DNA from 3 places in the Bacillus paramycoides genome. Region 1 is predicted to be linked to each of the others. Evidence: riboswitches for the same ligand, from Rfam matches in the RefSeq annotation. Region 1 holds a riboswitch; each other region holds the start of a gene.
The links. Region 1 has a riboswitch for S-adenosylmethionine ahead of metI (cystathionine gamma-synthase/O-acetylhomoserine thiolyase). Riboswitches for the same ligand answer to the same signal wherever they lie in the genome.
Positions count from the first base shown of each region.

Region 2: linked by a shared signal. The riboswitch ahead of AAG068_RS01885 (methionine ABC transporter ATP-binding protein) and the one ahead of metI (cystathionine gamma-synthase/O-acetylhomoserine thiolyase) in region 1 are both predicted to bind S-adenosylmethionine.
Region 3: linked by a shared signal. The riboswitch ahead of AAG068_RS07235 (Na+/H+ antiporter NhaC family protein) and the one ahead of metI (cystathionine gamma-synthase/O-acetylhomoserine thiolyase) in region 1 are both predicted to bind S-adenosylmethionine.

Region 1 is NZ_CP152427.1:4,129,589-4,134,085, forward strand. Features, by position in the region: gene metH (methionine synthase) at 1-503, opposite strand, end outside; gene AAG068_RS21365 (bifunctional homocysteine S-methyltransferase/methylenetetrahydrofolate reductase) at 503-2,335, opposite strand; SAM riboswitch class I at 2,406-2,515, opposite strand; SAM riboswitch class I at 2,719-2,828, shown strand; gene metI (cystathionine gamma-synthase/O-acetylhomoserine thiolyase) at 2,923-4,035, shown strand; gene metC (cystathionine beta-lyase) at 4,032-4,497, shown strand, end outside.
Region 2 is NZ_CP152427.1:346,644-351,140, reverse strand. Features, by position in the region: gene AAG068_RS01895 (MetQ/NlpA family ABC transporter substrate-binding protein) at 1-168, opposite strand, end outside; gene AAG068_RS01890 (methionine ABC transporter permease) at 190-855, opposite strand; gene AAG068_RS01885 (methionine ABC transporter ATP-binding protein) at 845-1,864, opposite strand; SAM riboswitch class I at 1,988-2,093, opposite strand; gene AAG068_RS01880 (cysteine hydrolase family protein) at 2,335-2,898, shown strand; gene AAG068_RS01875 (hypothetical protein) at 3,129-3,278, opposite strand; gene pruA (L-glutamate gamma-semialdehyde dehydrogenase) at 3,459-4,497, opposite strand, start outside.
Region 3 is NZ_CP152427.1:1,389,022-1,393,518, reverse strand. Features, by position in the region: gene AAG068_RS07245 (PspA/IM30 family protein) at 18-668, opposite strand; gene AAG068_RS07240 (hypothetical protein) at 714-1,070, opposite strand; gene AAG068_RS07235 (Na+/H+ antiporter NhaC family protein) at 1,299-2,615, opposite strand; SAM riboswitch class I at 2,710-2,815, opposite strand; gene AAG068_RS07230 (DUF402 domain-containing protein) at 2,936-3,454, opposite strand; gene gltP (glutamate/aspartate:proton symporter GltP) at 3,521-4,497, opposite strand, start outside.

The DNA of each region.
Region 1 (4,497 bases):
GCAGCCTTCACGTTACGCATATCTTGACTCGTCTCAACGAGTAATACATCCACTTCTCCCTTCAATAACCCTCTTGCCTGCCGCGTATAAGCTTCAATTAATTCGTCAAATGTTACACCACCAGTAACACTAATCGCTTTCGTTGTCGGCCCCATTGCTCCCGCAACGTATACTTCCTTCCCGCTTTCATTGACCGCTTGCTTCGCTAAACGTGCTGCCTTCTCATTTAGTTCCTCGTCTAAATGAGACAACTCATAATCACTTAATACAATATTTGTCGCCCCAAATGTATTTGTTTCAATAATATCTGCTCCAGCTTCAATATAAGCTTTATGAATCTTTAAAATGACATCAGGCCTTGTTTCTACTAAATATTCATTACAGCCTTCGTACTCTTCTCCTCCGAAATCTTCCGCAGTTAAGTCCTCTTGCTGAATCATTGTTCCCATTGCACCATCTAATATTAAGATGTTATTTTGTAATTTTTCTTCTATACATTTCATCAATTAATACCTTCTTTCACTTCTTGCTTTTCTCTCACATATTTAACGAGGTGTTCTGTAATTTCATATTTTAGAAATGGTGTAATAAGATAAATGCCGTTAAAATATTTCATCGCCGCATCGATCAACTCTTGAGAAATACGAATCCCTTCCTCAATTGCTGCCTCTTTCGTTTCATGTCCATCCATTCTCTCTCTTACTGCTTCAGGTAAAGTAATACCTGGCACCTCAAAATGAAGAAAATCTGCATTCCGTTTACTTATTAATGGCATAATCCCAATAAAAATAGGTTGTTCTAAATGCTTTGTCGCTTCATACACTTCTTCAATTAACGCGATATCATAAATTGGCTGCGTTAAGAAATATTCTGCTCCAGCATCTATTTTCCGTTCCATTCGCTTAACCGCTGCTTTTAAATGTCTTACATGCGGATTAAACGCACCTCCTACTGAAAACCTTGTTGCTGGACCTATTGATTTCCCTAAAATGGAGCGCCCATCGTTCATTTCTTTAATCATTTTAATGAGCTCAATAGAGGACAAATCATATACAGAAGTGGCACCTGGAAAATCACCAACGCGTGCTGGATCACCAGTTAAAGCTAACACTTCTTCCATGCCTAACGCTGATAATCCTAGTAAATGAGATTGTAGTCCGATGACGTTATGGTCTCTACACGTTAAGTGCGTCAATACCGGAATATCGTGTTTCGTTAATAATGCACCCATTGCCATATTCGAGACGCGAGGCGATGCTAATGAATTATCTGCTAGAGTAATAGCATCTGCTCCAGCTCTTTTCAATGCTCTTGCGCCTTCAAAAAAACGCTGTGTATCTAACGTTTTTGGTGGATCTAATTCCACTACTACTGTCGTTTGTTTTTTGGCTTTCTCTGCTAAAGTAATATGAGCTTTCGAACGTTTCTCATGCGTATGAACTACTTTCGGTCTTTGAATCGTATCTTTCTCTATTACAGGCGTAACATGTAAAGTGGCACGTTTCATGCTTTCAATATGTTCTGGCGTAGTGCCACAACAACCACCCAATAACCGAATACCTTGCTCAATAAATTTCGGTGTCATCGCTTCGAAATAAGCTGGACTTCCCTCATATACGTAACGTCCCTCCACATAATTCGGGAGACCTGCATTTGGATATGCTGACAAATAACCATTTTGCGGGATCGATATCATTTTAAAAGCTTCCGTCATATGAAGTGGCCCTAGTTGGCAGTTCAATCCAACAACATTTGCACCATAATCTAAAAGCTGTTTTAATATTTCATTTACATCATTTCCATTTTGAGTCGTACCTGCCTCATGTAACGCTAATTGCGCTACAATTGGAATATTCGTTTGTTTTCGTAACACCTGAACGGCATGAAGTAATTCAAACTCATCATAAAAAGTCTCTAATAGTAATCCATCAACCTGTTCTTCTAGTAAAGCACTTGCCTGCTCAAGTAACATAAATTCTCTTTCCATATCAGTTGTCGTAACAGCTCCGATATGTTTCATACCACCAATTGTTCCTAAAATGGCATTTCTGTCTGTAACAGATGCTTTCGCCAGTTTTACTGCTGCTCTATTAATTTCAGTAACTTGATTTTCTAAACCATACATACGTAATTTCGCTTCATTTGCTCCGTACGTATTTGTTTGAATTACATCTGCCCCAGCAGCTACATATTGCTTATGAATCGATATAATTAAATCCGGATCAGATATATTCAATTCTTCAAAACTACTTTGCAAGCCATGTGAATGTAATAACGTTCCAACCGCACCATCACCTATTACAATTCCTTTTGATAATAAATCTAGTAATTTCACCAATCTCCCTCATTTCTATCAATATAAAAACCCCCTCTTCATTTTGAAGAGGGGGACATAATCGATCCTCCTCTTATTATGCAAAACATTCGTTTTGCAGGTATTAGCACCGTTTCAAACATTTCGTTTGAAGGTTGCCGGGTTTCATAGGGCCTTTCCCTCCACCGCTCTCAATAAGAGTTTGTCTTTATTATTTTATTTATGTAGCTAAAAGGAAATGCGTTCCCCTTTTAACAATGTTTGTTAATTTTTCAATAAATTTAGCACGCACAAATGCAAAAGTCAATGACACTTGCGGAAAAATAAAAATTATTTAAAATAAAGTTGCAATTCAATTATCTTTTGTTGTAAAGTTAAAAATATAATAAAATTTCATACGAACATTCTTATCTAGAGAGGTAGAGGGACTGGCCCTATGACGCCTCAGCAACCATTAACATTTGTTAATAAGGTGCTAATTCCAGCAAATTGTGAAAGATTTGACAGATGAGAAGAAGACTCTATTCAAACCGAAAGCCTTCTTCCTTAGAAGGCTTTTTTTATTTTACATTCACTTAATTGTTAATTTAAAAAGGAGGAATTTTCACATGTCAACTATTGAAACAAAACTAGCACAAATCGGAAACCGAAGCGAAACTACAACAGGAACTGTTAATCCACCTGTTTATTTTTCAACTGCCTATCGTCACGAAGGAATTGGTAAATCGACTGGCTTTGACTATTCACGAACTGGCAATCCAACTCGCGGCCTGTTAGAGCAGGCAATTGCAGACTTAGAACACGGTGAACAAGGATATGCCTGTAGTTCAGGGATGGCAGCTGTTCTCCTCGTCCTGTCCCTATTCCGTTCTGGAGACGAACTTATTGTATCTGAAGATTTATACGGGGGCACTTATCGATTATTTTCTGAGCACGAAAAAAAGTGGAACGTTCGATGTAGATACGTAAATACACAGTCTATTAAACAAATTGAGCAAGCTATCACAACTGAAACGAAGGCTATTTTCATAGAAACTCCAACTAATCCATTAATGCAAGTTACTGATATTGCTGCTGTCGCAACTGTAGCGAAAAGACACGGACTACTTCTTATCGTAGACAACACGTTCTACACACCTTATATACAGCAGCCATTAACAGAAGGCGCGGACATTGTAATTCATAGCGCAACGAAATATTTAGGAGGACATAACGATGTACTAAGCGGACTTGTCGTTGCAAAAGGAAAGGAACTTTGTGAGGAAATCGCTCATTATCATAATGCATCAGGCGCGGTCTTAAGCCCATTTGATTCATGGCTATTAATTCGTGGTATGAAAACATTAGCGCTTCGCATGAGACAACATGAAGAAAATGCAAAAGCAGTTGTCGCTTATTTAAATGATGAAGACGGTGTGACAGATGTATTTTACCCTGGAAGAGGCGGCATGATCTCATTTCGTCTAAAAGATGAAACGTGGATTAATCCATTCCTACAATCTTTATCCTTAATTACATTTGCTGAAAGTCTCGGTGGTGTTGAAAGTTTAATGACATATCCGGCAACACAAACACACGCTGATATTCCTGAAGAAATTAGAACAGCAAACGGTGTATGTAATCGTCTTCTTCGATTTTCTGTCGGTATTGAAAATAGTAACGATTTAATTCAAGACTTACAGCAAGCCATTAAACTTGTAAAAGAAGGTGTAAGAATATGAGTTATTCTATAGATACACTTTTACTACACAACCAATATAAACATGACTCACAAACAGGAGCTGTTAACGTTCCCATTTATAATACATCAACATTCCACCAATTTGATGTAGATACGTTCGGGAAATATGACTATAGCCGCTCTGGTAATCCAACTCGCGAAGCGCTTGAAGATATTATCGCTTTATTAGAAGGCGGAACAAAAGGGTTTGCATTCGCATCAGGAATTGCAGCGATTTCTACTGCATTCCTCCTCCTTTCACAAGGTGATCACGTACTCATTTCAGAAGACGTATACGGAGGGACTTATCGAATGATAACTGAAGTTCTCTCCCGTTACGGTGTATCACATACATTTGTTGATATGACCAATTTAGAAGAAATAAAACAAAACATTAAGCCAAATACAAAACTCTTTTATGTAGAAACACCCTCTAATCCACTTTTAAAAGTTACAGATATTC
Region 2 (4,497 bases), 1.5 Mb from region 1:
TTTAATCCCTTCTTTTTCAGCTTTTTCCTTTACAATTTCCCAAGCGTTTCCATCCGTTCCAGTTACACCAATGCGGACTGTCTTCTCTTTTGCTCCTGCATCTGAACAACCACTTAACGCTGAAATCCCTACAATTGCTGATAATGCAAATGCTAAAATTTTCTTCATTTCCTTTTCCCCTCTTCCCTTTTATGATCTGCGTAAAAAGACTTTCGCAAAGTAGTTTCCTAAGTTTTGAGCTACCTGTACGAGAATAATAAGTAAAACGACCGTTACGAACATAACCGATGTATCAAAACGTTGATAACCATATGTCATCGCTAAGTCACCAAGACCGCCGCCACCGACAAGCCCAGCAACTGCAGAAAATTCAATTAAACCAACTGTCATAAATGTAACCCCTAAGATTAATGGTGCTAACGCTTCTGGTACAAGAATTTCAAAAACAATTCTAAATGGTGAAGCACCCATTGCTTGAGCGGCTTCAATGACTCCCTTTGGAACTGAAACAAGATTTGTTTCAACCATTCTAGCGATACCGATTGATGCAACTAACGTCATTGGGAAAATTGCTGCTGCTGTTCCAATCGTCGTTCCGATAACACTTCTTGTTAGTGGGCTTAAAGCTACTAAGAAGATGATGAATGGAACCGGACGAATTGTATTAATAATGATATTAAGAATAGAAAAGATCCATTTATTTTCTAAAAAGTTTCCTTTTCTCGTTACATATAATAGTAAACCTAGAGGTATACCAAGAATTGTAGCGAATATAAGGGTTACAATTACCATTAAGAGGGTATCCCCCGTCGCATCTACTATGCGGGGCCAAAATATACTCCAATCAACTCGCATGAGCTTCTACCTCCTTCAGCTGCACTTGTAGTCTTAGATGTTGTAATGCTTTTTGAATTTCTTTCTGTTCACCTTGCAGTTCTACAAGTAGATTTCCAAATAACACATTTTGAAGTTCAATAATATTTCCGTACAGTACGTTTACATCGACGTTATAGTTTTTCGCGATATACGATAGTACCGGCTGTCCTGTCTCTTCACCAGTAAATGTTAAGCGATAAATCTGTCCACCATTTTGAATTTTCCCTAAAACACTTTCCGGTAAATGATCATTAATAATAGAGCGTACAAAATTTTGAGTCGTCTTTGTTTTTGGTTGTGTAAAAACATCAAACAGTTTTCCTTCTTCAATAACCTTTCCCTTCTCCATTACAGCTACACGGTGACAAATTTCTTTCACAACATGCATTTCATGTGTAATAAGAAGAATTGTTACATTGTATTCTCGATTTACTTTCTTTAATAAGTTCAAAATTTCTGTCGTTGTTTCTGGATCTAAAGCTGATGTTGCCTCATCACATATAAGGATATCTGGTGATGTTGCCAGTGCCCTAGCAATGCCCACACGCTGTTTTTGACCACCTGATAGTTGCTCTGGATAATAGTCTGCTTTATCCTCTAACCCGACAAACTTCAGCAGTTCATTTACTCTTTCTTTTATCTCATTATTTGGTACTTTTGCTAATTTTAATGGATACGCAATATTCCCAAACACTGTTCTTGAATTAAATAAATTAAAACTTTGAAAAATCATCCCGATTCTTTGTCTTAGCTTCCGTAATTCTTTCGTCGATAGTGATGTAATATCTTTATCATCTATTGAAATCGTTCCTGCCGTTGGTCTCTCTAACATATTTACTAAGCGTAACAACGTACTCTTTCCAGCGCCACTAAAACCGATAATGCCGAAAATTTCGCCCTTTTCAACTGATAACGTTACATCCTCCACCGCATGAACAGATTGCCCACTTGATTCATATACTTTACTTACGTTGTTAAAAGAAATCATTTTTTCCCCTCCTATATGCTGTAAAAACTTGAAGTAGAGCTTTCGAGGTAAAATAAAAAGTGCTCTCCTTCTTATCAAACATAAAGATAAGAAGGAGAGCACTTATATGTACTCGTTCACATCTTCTCATCTTCCAAGCCTTTATAAGGCTTGCTGGAGTTAGCACGGTATTAAAAAACCCGTTGCTGAGGTATCGTAGGGCCAGTCCCTCCACCTCTCTGGATAAGAATGTATCGATTTAATTGTCGTTTAATTAATTCTCATTATAGAACTCAGAATAATAAGAGTCAATACATTTTTTAGAAAAATATTAATTATTCCTTTATTATAATTTTCAGATGAAAATTCATGAAAAAATAGTAATCTTTAAAGTTATGTAAAATTCTCCTCTCGCATATTTTTTAAAAGGATAATCTTCTCTACTAATTGAATACCATTATTTGAATATGAAATCGGAGGAAGATAAATATATGAAAACAGCTCTTTTACTTGTTGATATTCAAAATGATTATTTTCCACAAGGAAAGATGGAATTACGTAATCCGGTAGAAGCAAGCGACTATGCTAATGAGCTACTACAACTCTTTAGAACGAGAAATGAACCTATTTTTCATATCCAACATGTAGCAATAAAAGATGACGCTACTTTTTTCCTACCAAATACAGAAGGTGTACATATTCATAAAAGCGTACGCCCACTTAGAAATGAAACCGTTATAATCAAACATTATCCAAATAGTTTTCGGGAAACTGATCTTCTAGAACAATTACAACGTTTAAACATCGAGCACGTCGTCATATGTGGGATGATGACTCATATGTGTATCGATGCTACCGTAAGAGCTGCTTTTGATTTCGGCTTTCAATGTACCGTTATACATGATGCTTGTGCTACAAAAGATCTTTCTTTTAAGAATGCTACTATACCAGCCGTTTATATTCATAACACAATTTTGGCTAGTTTAAATGGCGTATATGGGAATGTAATGAGTACAGAGGAGTTTGTAGCTACAAAAAAACACTCCCTTCAGTGAGCAAAACCGAAAGGAGTGTTTCTTGTCAAACCATAGATTTTCTTTCAAATTGTATTATACAGGAAATCCTTAAAATGAATACTAAAAAATGTGACTAATAAGTCAACTTTTCTCGTTGTTTTGTTTCTATTTACATGTTTATCCCGATATTAATAGGGTTTAGCTAGTTCCACTTACCAAATGGTAATTTATAGTAAGTGTTTTTCATTCAAATTAACTAGTCTCTCCTATTATTTATCTGTCTGTTTTTGTTTCTTTTTCAAATACTCCGCACGCAATTTTTCAATTTGCTGCTTTTTATCAAATTTGACAGGCGTCTGTTTTTCATGAAACTTTGCCACAGCTACCTGGCCTTTATAATCCAATTGATATTTTCCCACTTTGTTCACCTACTTTTCTTATCTTTAAAGAGAATCTATTCAACCAATATAATATACCTTATTTTACTGAAGTAAACCTTATTAGTTTTTCTACTGATATCTATCTTAATCCACATATAGAAAAAATTTTCTCAAAAAAAAGAGATCTTCGCAGACTGCGAAGATCTCTTCTACTATTTCTTATAAAGTTTCAGAAGTAGTTTTTGCTTGCATGTGAAGTGCTAAGTAATCAGGACCACCAGCTTTAGAGTCTGTACCAGACATGTTAAAGCCACCGAATGGTTGGTATCCTACGATTGCACCAGTACATCCACGGTTGAAGTATAAGTTACCTACGTGGAAGTCTTCACGTGCTTTTTCAATATGGTCACGGTTGTTAGAAATAACTGCTCCTGTTAAACCGTATTCTGTATTATTTGCAATTGCAAGTGCATGGTCAAAGTCTTTTGCTTTACAGAATGCTACTACTGGTCCGAAGATTTCTTCTTTCATTAAGCGAGCATCTTCTGCAACGTCAGCAACGATTGTTGGTTGGATGAACCAGCCTTTAGAATCGTCTCCTTCGCCACCTGCTAAGATTCTACCTTCTTCTTTACCAATTGCAACATAGCTCATTACTTTATCGAATGCAGCTTGGTCATTAACAGGACCCATATTTGTACCTAATACAGCTGGGTTAGCAACTGTTAATTTTTTCGTTAATTCAACAGCACGATTTAATACGTGATCGTATACATCTTCATGGATTACTGCACGAGAACATGCAGAACATTTTTGTCCTGAGAATCCAAATGCTGATGCAACGATAGATTTAGCTGCTAATTCAAGATCAGCTTCTTTATCAACAACGATTGTATCTTTACCACCCATTTCAGCGATAACGCGTTTTAACCAAATTTGGCCTGGGTTTACTTTCGCTGCACGCTCATAAATTCGGATACCTACATCACGAGATCCAGTGAAGCTCACGAAACGTGTACGAGGGTGATCTACTAAGTAGTCACCAACTTCAGAACCATTACCTGGAACGAAGTTTACTACGCCAGCTGGTAAGCCAGCTTCTTCTAATACTTCCATGAATTTCGCTGCTACTACAGGAGTTGTACTAGCTGGTTTTAGTAATACTGTGTTACCAGAAACTAAAGCTGCTGTTGTCATACCTGCCATAATTGCGAATGGGAAGTTCCAAGGAGAAATGATAACACCTACTCCTAATGGA
Region 3 (4,497 bases), 2.6 Mb from region 1:
TTTATAATATACTACTATTATTTTGTTAACGACACATCATTTTTTTCCTTCATTTCACGCTCAAGCTTTGCAATCTTCATATCAAATGTGTCACGTTCATGTTCCTCATTCATACGAGTTTCTAAGTCGCGAATATGATCCTCAATTTCTTCAAATCGTAAGAATGGATTATTTTCATCCATTTTATGCATCGCAGTATTCATACGGCGATTTGCATGCGCCATATTTTCACGTGCCATTAATTCCATACGCTTTGCGTGCATTTCTTTTAATTTATTTTTCATTTCAGAAAGACGACGCTCTAACTCATCAATTTGCTCTACAACACCTGCATACATTTCTTCTAATCGAGTTACTTGCCCTTCATAATAAGCTACTTCCTCTAAGGCACGCTCATGTAGTTGTAGTTCGCCTGCTTCTTGAGCAATGATTGCTTGCTTTGATCTTTTATTAACGAAATATCGCGCTTGCTCAAGTTCACGAGCAAAATTAGATTTTAATGTTTTATGACGCTGAATTAACTTCTCAATTTTTGTTATTTCACGCTCACTATCGCGTAAATACTGGTTTAACATAGCGATTGGGTTTTTTCTTTCTTTCTCATCTAATACATTATGAAAATCTGCTAAAATTGCATCGCGTACACGTCCGAATAAAGATTGTTTCATTATAATCTTCCTCTCTTCTACTTTATAAATTTGATTTATTTTATATTAGTTTTTCATTAACTTGTTCCACTCATCTTCAAAGTTGCTATATGGTTTAGAACTTTCTGGAGCAGAATCAACAACTACATCTTTTTCTTTTTTCCACTCACGGTATCCGTAGTATAAAACTACTAATGCTGCAATACCGATTAATGCTGGGGAATGAGAAAGGGCGATGGACAAGCCGATTAAACCAACAATACCCCAAGCTAACTTTCCAAAAAATGATTGTGCTCGCACAAATGATTTATAGCTCCAGTACACAACTCCTGCTCCAATTGCGAATCCTATAATACCAGCAAGACTGCCAAGAGCAATTAAAGCTAAAATACCAGCCGCGATAAACGCTAGAAATTGTTTCATCTTGTGCTTGCCTCCCTTCGATTTGATACTCTTATCTTAACTATTTTTTCTTTTTTCCATAACGAGCTTAAGAACCGTTTTTGACTCAGACTTAAGACCGAGTTGCATTCAGCCTTTTGTAAAAACATACGGTAGGATAGAATCATTCACTCTTTTTCCGCACATAAAAAGCCGCACAGAGAACATTCTCTGTACGGCTTTCGTTACAATTCATAAACTTCATTTTCATTATGCTGTTTTATCATACTCTTTCTTTCCCGCTACTTTAGAAAACCTCGGGAAACCAATTAATATAGAAATGATTCCACATACTCCAACTAAGATCGGATAAAACGCATATGGTAACAATTCAATCGGAGATAACGCCGCAAACCCTGCTGCCGTTAACATTTGCGCACCATACGGAATTAATCCTTGCACACAGCATGAGAAAAGATCTAATACACTCGCTGATTTACGGGGATCAATTTCATATTGATCTGCAATGTTTTTCGCAAGCGGACCTGTAAAGATAATAGAAATCGTATTATTCGCTGTACACATATTCGTCATACTTACTAAGCCAGCAATACCGAACTCTGCTCCTTTTTTTGAACGAATGTTACGAGTTAAAATATTCATTAAATATTGAATGCCACCATTATATTGAATCAGTTCGACCATACCGCCAATTAAAATAGCAAGTAGTACTAACTCCATCATACCGCCCATTCCAGTCGTTACACTTTTAAAGAAACTCTCTAACGTGTAACTGCCATCTAAAAGACCGATAACGCCAGATAGTACAGTTCCACCAGTTAACACAATAAGTACATTCCAGCCAAGTAATGCTGTAATAAGTACTCCTGCATACGGTAAAATCTTTATCCAGTCAAAGCTATGCGCTTTAATCTGTGTGTCGCTTCCTAAAGTAACGATTACTAATAATACAATTGTAATAATAGCCGCTGGTAATACAATTAAAAAGTTCGTTTTAAACTTATCTTTCATTTCTGTTCCTTGCGAACGTACAGCTGCGATTGTTGTATCTGAAATAAATGATAAATTATCACCAAACATCGCTCCCCCAACAACAGTAGCCATCGTAAGTGCAATGGAGATATCAGTTTGCCCACTAATACCTACAGCAATTGGTGCTAATGCAGCTATTGTTCCCATTGAAGTTCCCATCGCTAATGAAATAAATGCTCCTATAACAAAAATTCCAGCTACGATAAATCCTTGCGGTAAAATGGATAACGCTAAGTTAACTGTAGAATCAACGCCGCCCATCCCTTTTGCTGTTTCAGAAAATGCTCCTGCTAGGACAAAAATTAGAACCATAATCATAATATCTGGGTTCCCTGCACCTTTAGCAAATCGTTCTACTTTTACATTAAAACTTTCTTTACGATTCATTGCTAAAGCCACTCCTACAGCAATTGAAATTGCTACAAGTATCGGCAATTTATAGAAATCACCTGTAATAATTCCAGAACCAATAAATAGCGCCAAAAATATCCCAAGTGGTAATAAAGCCAAACCATTTCCTCTCGTTTCTTTCAAAGTACCATCTCTCCCTAGTTTCAACCTTTTTCTAATGAATAATAAAAGACCTCTTCCAATGAGAAGAGGTCTTATACATCTATAAGAAACACTCTTCTCATCTTTCAAGCACATGCTTGCTGGATTTGGCACAGCACTCTGAAATCGAGTCCGCTGCCGAGGCATCGTAGGGCCAGTCCCTCCGCCTCTCTTTATAAGAAGGTTTCATATTTATTTTTTAATAATAATTTCTTCCCTAACTTTACTCGCTTACAAAACAAAAGTCAATTATTTTTTGTATAGATTTTTTTGGTAATTATACAAAAATTTGAATACAACAATCATTTTAACTTTTTGATTTCTTCTTCCAATATTGAAATCCAATAAAATTCACAATTTTTTATTGCATCTATGATCCATTTCGTAGTGTACCAAGCCAACTCATACTCTTCTTTTGTAACATCGCCACTTTTATAAGCATCCTCTAGCTCATCTTCATCCAATATATACATTTTACCGTTCGGTAATAACACTACATCTAAATATAAATCATCAAAATACGGTAAACCACGTTCGTCTATTTTATATTCTTTCGCCACATCGATATAATATTGTACTAATTCTTTTTGATCATCTAACATAGCGGTAATCGCAAAGTTTTTCCCGTCTATGAAATACTGAATCCACGTATACCGATTGCCAGCAATACAAAGCTCTTTTCCATCATATTCTTTACAACTAGGTTCTCTCACCTTTTTTATTTCTAATATTCCTAGCATCCCCTCTTCTATTTGCTTAACCGTATAATCCCTCTCTATTAGTCGCTTCCACGAAGAACCGTCACCATATTTACGTTTCATTTCGTCTGCTCCCTTTCTATATAGAAAAGCCCCCACATATTATGTGAGAGCTTGTTCAAATTATAATTAAGCTGCTTGCTTATTAGAAATTTCTTTCAAGTAGGCTTGTCCTTTTTCAGCGTCATACTGACCTTCCCACTTAGACATAACTACAGCTGCTAAAGAGTTACCTACAACGTTAACTGCTGTACGAGCCATATCTAAAATACGGTCAATACCAGCGATAAAGGCTAAACCTTCAGCTGGAATACCTACTGTACCAAGTGTCGCTAATAATACAACGAATGATACGCCCGGTACACCCGCAATACCTTTTGATGTAAGCATTAATACAAGTAATAATGTAATTTGTTGTGTAATAGATAAATCAATACCGTACATTTGCGCTAAGAAAATAGCTGCAATTGCTTGATATAAAGTTGATCCATCTAAGTTAAATGAATAACCTGTCGGAATAACGAAAGATGTAATTGCCTTTGGACAACCGAACTTCTCCATCTTCTCCATGATTTTTGGTAAAACTGTTTCTGAACTTGCTGTAGAGTATGCTAAGATCAGTTCGTCTTTTAAAATCTTAAAGAATTGGAAAATGTTAATTCCAAATATTTTCGCTGTAATTCCTAATACGACTACAACGAAGAAAATCATTGCTCCGTATACTACAATTAATAATTTCCCTAATGGAATTAATGAAGAAAGACCAAATGTAGAAACTGTAACTCCAATTAGTGCAAACACACCAAATGGTGCAAATTTCATAACTTGGTTTGTTACATAAAACATTGCATCAGCTACACCTTGGAAAAATTGAAGAACCGGTCTTCCTCTTTCACCAATTGCCGCTACACCTAAGCCAAATAATACAGAGAAGAAGATAATAGCAAGCATATCTCCGTCAGCTAATGACTTCACAATGTTCGTTGGAACAATATTTACAAATGTATCTGCAAATGAATGACTTTGTACTTGCTCTGTCGTATGTGTATATTTCGAAATATCTGTCTTTGTTAACTGCTCCATATTTACGCCTTTTCCTGGTTGGA